Regions from separate parts of the Streptomyces sp. NBC_00490 genome, predicted to be linked through region 2. Evidence: riboswitches for the same ligand, from Rfam matches in the RefSeq annotation. Region 2 holds a riboswitch; the other holds the start of a gene.

Region 1 (3,400 bases), 4.7 Mb from region 2:
AGTGAGCAGGTGATGGGGCTGCTGCGGGCGCTGTCGCCGCTGGTGGAGCCTCTCAGCCTCGACGAGGCGTTCGTGGATCTGGAGGCCGGGGGGACGGCCTGGGACGAGGAGTCGGCGCGGCTGGCCGCGATCAAGCTCCGCGCCGACATACGGGCCGTCACGGGGCTCACGGGGTCGGTGGGGCTGGCCGCGTCCAAGATGCTCGCGAAGATCGCCTCAGAGCAGGCCAAGCCGGACGGGCTGGCGCGGATCGAGCCGGGGACCGAGCGGGCGCTGCTGGGGCCCAAGTCGGTGCGGATCCTGCCAGGGGTGGGGCCGGCGACGGGGGACCATCTGCGGCGGGCCGGTATCCACACGGTCGACGAGATCGCGGAGGCGGGCGAGGACGAGCTCGTACGGCTGTTGGGCAAGGCCCATGGACACGGGCTGTACGCGATGGCGATGGCGTACGACGAGCGGCCCGTGGTGGCCGAGCGGGAGACCAAGTCCGTGTCGGTCGAGGACACGTATGACGTGGACATCCATGACCGGCTGCGGGTGGGGCTGGAGGTGCAGCGGCTGGCGGATCGGTGTGTGCGGAGGCTGCGGGAGGCCGGGCTGTCGGGGCGGACCATCGTGCTGAAGGTGCGGCGGTACGACTTCTCCACGTTGACGCGGTCCGAGACGTTGCGGGGGCCGACCGATGACGTGGCGGTGGTGCGGGAGGCCGCGGCGCGGTTGCTGGACTCCGTGGACACGACGGGTGGGGTGCGGCTGCTGGGGGTCGGGGTGAGCGGGCTCGCCGACTACACGCAGGAGGATCTCTTCGCCCAGGCCGCGGGGGAGCGTGCCGAGCTTGCGGAGGAGGAGCAGCGGGACGAGGTGGCCGAGGAGTCGCCGGTGGTTCCGGTCGAGCGGCGGTGGGTCTCGGGGCACGATGTGCGGCACGACGAGTTCGGGCATGGGTGGGTGCAGGGCAGCGGGCTGGGGAGGGTGACCGTGAGGTTCGAGACGCCGGATTCCGAGCCGGGGCGGGTCCGGACGTTTTCGGTGGAGGATCCCGCGTTGGTGGTGGCCGAGCCGTTGCCGTTGGTGCCGGTTGTGTGTGCGGGTGGCTCCAGTGGGGGCTGAACGCCTGTCGGTTTCGTGAGCCTGCGGTGCGTCCCTCCCCAGCCCTTCGTGCGTCGCTGAATCAGGCTTCCGCGTCCTCCGTGCCTGCCAGCCTGCCGAAGTCCCGGTCCGGGAAGGGGGGCGCCGGGGCCACGTCCAGGCCGTAGTGGTGGTAGAGCTGGAGTTCCTGTTCGGGGGAGAGGTGACGGCCTACGCCGAAGTCCGGGGCGTCCTTGATCAGGGCCCGTTCGAAAGGGACCCGGAGGCTGCCCTCGAGGAGTTCGCTGGGCTCCAGGGGGACGAAGGCGTCCCTGCTGAAGAGGCCGGTGCGTATGGCCGCCCATTCCGGTACGCCGGTGGCGTCGTCGAGGTAGACCTCGTCGATCGTGCCGATCTTGGTGCCGTTGCGGTCGAAGGCCTTGCGGCCGATCAGGTTCCGAGGATCGATGTCGGTCTGCACGGGCCCTCCACTAGGTCGCGGCTCGCAGCTCATCCGTAAGCACTACGAAAGAGCACATTGGGGGAGGTGGCCACTCGAGGGGAGCTCGAGGGATCCGCGACGGCCTCGCTGCTAGGCTGACAAGTGGCTGCCGACCCTGTGCGGGAGAGTCCTCCGGACACCGTTCGGAGGCGCCGAAGGAGCAAATCCTCCCCGGAATCTCTCAGGCACACGTACCGCATGGACGAGGCCACTCTGGAAAGCAGGGCGGGAGTACGGCTTCCGCTCTCACCGACGGTGAAAGCCGGGAGCTCTCGGGCGCCCGGTGAAGCTCTCAGGTTGAGATGACAGAGGGGGAGGCCGTCCGGGTACCCGTGCCGTGGTGCCCCTCGCAGGTCGTGTCAGACCAGGAGGCCTCCGTAATGACCGCCCACCGCACTCCGCTCACCGAGCTCGAGCAGGGGATCCCCTTCGAGCAGCGCCACATAGGGCCCGACCAGGAGGCGCGGGCCAAGATGCTCGCGCACGTCGGCTATGGCTCGCTGGACGAGCTCACCGCCGCCGCGGTGCCGGATGTGATCAAGAACGCCGATGACCTCGACCTGCCCGGCGCCCGCACCGAGGCCGAGGTGCTTGCCGAGCTTCGCTCGCTCGCCGATCGGAACCAGGTGCTCGGCTCCATGATCGGGCTCGGGTACTACGGGACCTTCACGCCGCCCGTCATCCTGCGCAATGTCATGGAGAACCCGGCCTGGTACACCGCCTACACGCCGTACCAGCCCGAGATCTCCCAGGGACGGCTCGAGGCTCTGCTCAACTTCCAGACCATGGTCGCCGAACTGACCGGACTGCCCACCTCCGGTGCCTCGCTGCTCGACGAGGGCACGGCGGCCGCCGAGGCGATGTCCCTGTCCCGGCGTATGGGCAAGAACAAGAAGGGGCTGTTCCTGGTCGACGCGGACGCGCTTCCGCAGACCATCGCCGTGATCGAGACCCGTGCCGAGCCGACCGGCGTGGAGGTCGTGGTCGCCGACCTCAGCGACGGCATTCCGGCCGACGTCGCCGGTCGTGAGATCAACGGCGTGCTCGTCCAGTACCCCGGCGCCTCCGGTGCCGTACGGGACATACAGCCTCTGATCGAGCAGGCGCACGAGCTCGGAGCACTGGTCACCGTCGCCGCGGACCTGCTCGCGCTGACGCTGCTGAAGTCGCCCGGTGAGCTCGGGGCCGACATCGCGGTCGGCACCACACAGCGCTTCGGTGTGCCGATGGGCTTCGGCGGGCCGCACGCCGGCTACATGGCGGTGCGCGAGAAGTTCGCGCGCAGCCTTCCCGGGCGGCTCGTGGGTGTGTCCGTGGACGTCGACGGGCACAAGGCGTACCGGCTGGCCCTGCAGACCCGTGAGCAGCACATCCGCCGGGAGAAGGCGACCAGCAACATCTGCACCGCGCAGGTGCTGCTCGCCGTGATGGCCGGGATGTACGCCGTCTACCACGGGCCCGAGGGGCTGAAGGACATCGCGCGGCGCACCCACCGCTACGCCGGCATCCTCGCCGCGGGGCTCACCGCCGGTGGTGTCGAGGTCGTGCACGGCGCCTACTTCGACACTGTGACCGCCCGGGTGCCGGGCAGGGCGGCCGACGTCGTCGCCGCCGCGCGCGAGAACGGCGTCAACCTGCACCTCGTGGACGCCGACCGGGTCTCCGCCTCCTGCGACGAGACGACCACGCGGGCCCAGCTGAGCGCCGTATGGTCGGCGTTCGGGGTCGAGGGCGACGTCGAGGCGCTCGATGCGGTCACCGAGGAGGCTGTGCCGGACGCGCTGCTGCGGAGCGACGAGTTCCTCGCGCACCCGGTCTTCCACCAGTACC
Region 2 (3,400 bases):
TGGGTGAGGTGGCCGCCGTGCGCCAGGTCCAGGCCCAGGATGGTGTCGCCGGGGGAGGCGAGCGCGAACAGGGCGGCCTGGTTGGCGGAGGCACCCGAGTGCGGCTGGACGTTGGCGTACTCGGCGCCGAACAGGGCCTTGACCCGGTCGATGGCGATCTGCTCGGCGACGTCCACGTGCTCGCAGCCGCCGTAGTAGCGGCGGCCGGGGTAGCCCTCGGCGTACTTGTTGGTCAGGACCGAGCCCTGGGCCTCCATCACCGCGACCGGCGCGAAGTTCTCGGAGGCGATCATCTCCAGGGTGGACTGCTGACGGTCCAGCTCGGCATCGACCGCCGCGGCGATCTCCGGGTCGAGCTCATGCAGGGACGTGTTCAGAACGGACATCAGGTCTACGACTCCTCAGCCGGCGGAAAAGGCGGTGTACTCGTCGGCGGAGAGCAGGTCGGCCGGCTCGTCCGCGATGCGTACCTTGAACAGCCAGCCGCCTTCGAAGGGGGCGGAGTTCACCAGCGACGGGTCGTTGACGACGTCCTCGTTGACCGCGGTGACCTCACCGGAGACCGGGGAGTACAGGTCGGAGACCGACTTGGTCGACTCCAGCTCGCCGCAGGTCTCGCCCGCGGTCACCGTGTCACCGACCTCCGGGAGCTGCACGAAGACGACATCGCCGAGGGCGTTGGCCGCGTGCTCCGTGATGCCGACTGTCGAGACGCCGTCCTCGGCGCCCGACAGCCACTCGTGCTCCTTGCTGTAGCGCAGCTGCTGGGGGTTGCTCATGGCCTGAATTCTCCTGTACGCGGGGGAGTGCTGGTGGATGGGGGGCTACTGGGAACGTGCGTGAGCAGCGGAAATGTGCGCAGGGTCACGCGAGCGCGCGGGACCTCGCGTCCAGTGTCTACTTCTGGCGCTTATAGAACGGCAGAGCCACGACCTCGTAGGGCTCATGGCTGCCCCGGATGTCCACACCGACTCCGGTGCCCGGCGCGGCGTGCATGGCGTCGACGTACGCCATCGCGATCGGCTTGCCCAGCGTGGGCGAGGGGGCGCCGGAGGTGACCTCGCCGATCACCTGGCCGTCCGCGACCACGGCGTACCCGGCGCGGGGGACCCGGCGGCCCTCGGCGATCAGGCCGACGAGGACGCGCGGCGGCTCGTGGTCGGCGTGCTCGGCGGCCTCGCGCAGGGCCGCGCGGCCCACGAAGTCGCCCTCCTTCTCGAACTTCACGACCCGACCGAGGCCCGCGTCGAAGGGGGTCAGCTCCGTGGAGAGCTCATGCCCGTACAGCGGCATGCCCGCCTCCAGGCGGAGCGTGTCCCGGCAGGACAGACCGCAGGGGACCAGGCCGACGCCCTCGCCCGCCTTGGTCAGGGCCTGCCACAGCTCGACCGCGTGCTCGGGCTTCACGAACAGCTCGAAGCCGTCCTCGCCCGTGTAACCGGTGCGGGCGATCAGCGCCGGGACGCCGGCGACCGTGCCGGGCAGCCCGGCGTAGTACTTCAGTCCGTCGAGGTCGGCGTCGGTGAGCGAGGCGAGGATCCCCGGCGACTGCGGTCCCTGGACGGCGAGCAGCGCGTACGCGTCCCGGTCGTCCCGCACCTCGGCGTCGAAGCCGGCCGCACGCTCCACGAGTGCGTCCAGGACGACCTGGGCGTTGGAGGCGTTGGCGACCACCATGTACTCGGTCTCTTCGAGCCGGTAGACGATGAGGTCGTCGAGGATGCCGCCGTCCTCGCGGCAGATCATGGTGTAGCGGGCGCGGCCCACGCCGACGGAGGCGATGTTGCCGACCAGGGCGTAGTTCAGGAGGGCGGCCGCCTGCGGGCCGGTGACCGTGATCTCGCCCATGTGCGAGAGGTCGAAGAGCCCGGCCTTCGTGCGTACGGCGTTGTGCTCGTCGCGCTCGGAGCCGTAGCGCAGGGGCATGTCCCAGCCGGCGAAGTCGGTCATCGTCGCGCCGAGCGAGCGATGCAGGGCATCGAGCGCGGTAAGGCGGGGTTCATTGCTCATCGGACGGTTGTCTCCCAAGGCATGACGGCGAGGTCGTTCCTCCCCATCTGTCATCGGAACCTGAGAGGTTCGCCATGACCCCTGGGGACATGACTTGCACCTTGGGTGGAGCCGCCGGAGGGCGGCTCGCTTTTCAGATGTGCCTCGCCCGCGCGGTAACGGGGCCTGAGAGATTCAAGGGAGGGACTTGCTCCTTCGGCGCCCGGGCACTCGTACGAGGACGTACGGCCCGGAACTCTCCCGCGCGGATTCAAACGGCCGGTATGCAGTTGGCGCGGACATCATTGCACGCATCCGTCCGGCGGGGCAGGGGTGGCTCCCACAGGGGCCGCACAGCCTCAACCGTCACTCGCCGCACCCTGTAGCAGGCCTGTTGCGAGAAACGGACGGAAACAGGAGGCGCCGCGGATTACCTTCTCTTTACACTCGACGGGGAGGGTAACTCGTGACCCGCCCCAGGGGAGGACGATCACGGTGAACAGGCCCACTGCGTACGCCACCACGTCGGCCGTCGCGCTGCCCGCACAGCCGGCCGCTCCGGCCCGGGAGACGTGCGCGGCGCGACCGGTCGTCCGCGACCTGCGCGACCGCGCCGGCCACAGCCCGCACGCCCTGCTCTTCGCCCCGGACGACCTGGTCGTGATCACCGGCCTGCCCGGCAGCGGCAAGTCCACCCTGATGCGGCGGACGGTCAAGGGCGTCCGCATCGACTCCCAGGACACCCGCGACCGCTGGGACGACCGGGCGCCGCGCTTCCTGCCGTACGCGGTCTACCGCCCCCTCGTCCGCGCCGCCCACTACCTCGGTCTGTTCCGCGCCCTGCGCTCCGGCAAGGGTGTCGTCGTGCACGACTGCGGCACCCAGTCCTGGGTGCGCGGCTGGCTGGCCCGCGAGGCCCGCCGCCGTGGCGGCACCCTGCATCTGCTGCTGCTCGACGTCACCCCGGACACCGCCCTGGCCGGCCAGCGCGAGCGCGGCCGCGGCGTCTCGAGGTACGCCTTCCTGCGGCACCGCACCGCGGCCGACCGGCTGATCCGCTCCGTGGCCAAGGGCGACCTGCCGCAGGGCGTCGGCTCGGCGGTGCTGCTCGACCGGGACGCGGCGGACACCCTGCGCCGGGTCGGTTTCACGGGCTGATCTCAGCCGCCTCCACACCCGCTAGCCTTTTCAGCCACAGACAGGCCACAAGCGGCAGCACTCGGCAGGCGGACGGACAGATGGCATTCCCGGCACAGGCACACCCCCATCCGCACGGCGGCGGATGGCCCGGCAACGAGCTGGAGGAGGTGCTCTCGGCCTCCCTCGGCATGCCCGCGGCCGGCGGCCGGATCATCGAGGTCCTGGGCCGCAGCTTCGTCTGGGTCCCGCTGCCGAACGGCGGCGGCCCGCA

The links. Region 2 has a riboswitch for glycine ahead of gcvT (glycine cleavage system aminomethyltransferase GcvT). Riboswitches for the same ligand answer to the same signal wherever they lie in the genome.
Region 1: linked by a shared signal. The riboswitch ahead of gcvP (aminomethyl-transferring glycine dehydrogenase) and the one ahead of gcvT (glycine cleavage system aminomethyltransferase GcvT) in region 2 are both predicted to bind glycine.

Annotation. Positions count from the first base shown of each region.
Region 1 is NZ_CP107869.1:2,251,554-2,254,953, reverse strand. It holds gene OG381_RS10145 (DNA polymerase IV) at 1-1,110, shown strand, start outside; gene OG381_RS10140 (PRC-barrel domain-containing protein) at 1,172-1,549, opposite strand; glycine riboswitch at 1,681-1,777, shown strand; gene gcvP (aminomethyl-transferring glycine dehydrogenase) at 1,951-3,400, shown strand, end outside.
Region 2 is NZ_CP107869.1:6,990,130-6,993,529, forward strand. It holds gene glyA (serine hydroxymethyltransferase) at 1-386, opposite strand, end outside; gene gcvH (glycine cleavage system protein GcvH) at 402-779, opposite strand; gene gcvT (glycine cleavage system aminomethyltransferase GcvT) at 898-2,010, opposite strand; glycine riboswitch at 2,048-2,153, opposite strand; glycine riboswitch at 2,154-2,263, opposite strand; gene OG381_RS32100 (AAA family ATPase) at 2,485-3,147, shown strand; gene OG381_RS32105 (enhanced serine sensitivity protein SseB) at 3,228-3,400, shown strand, end outside.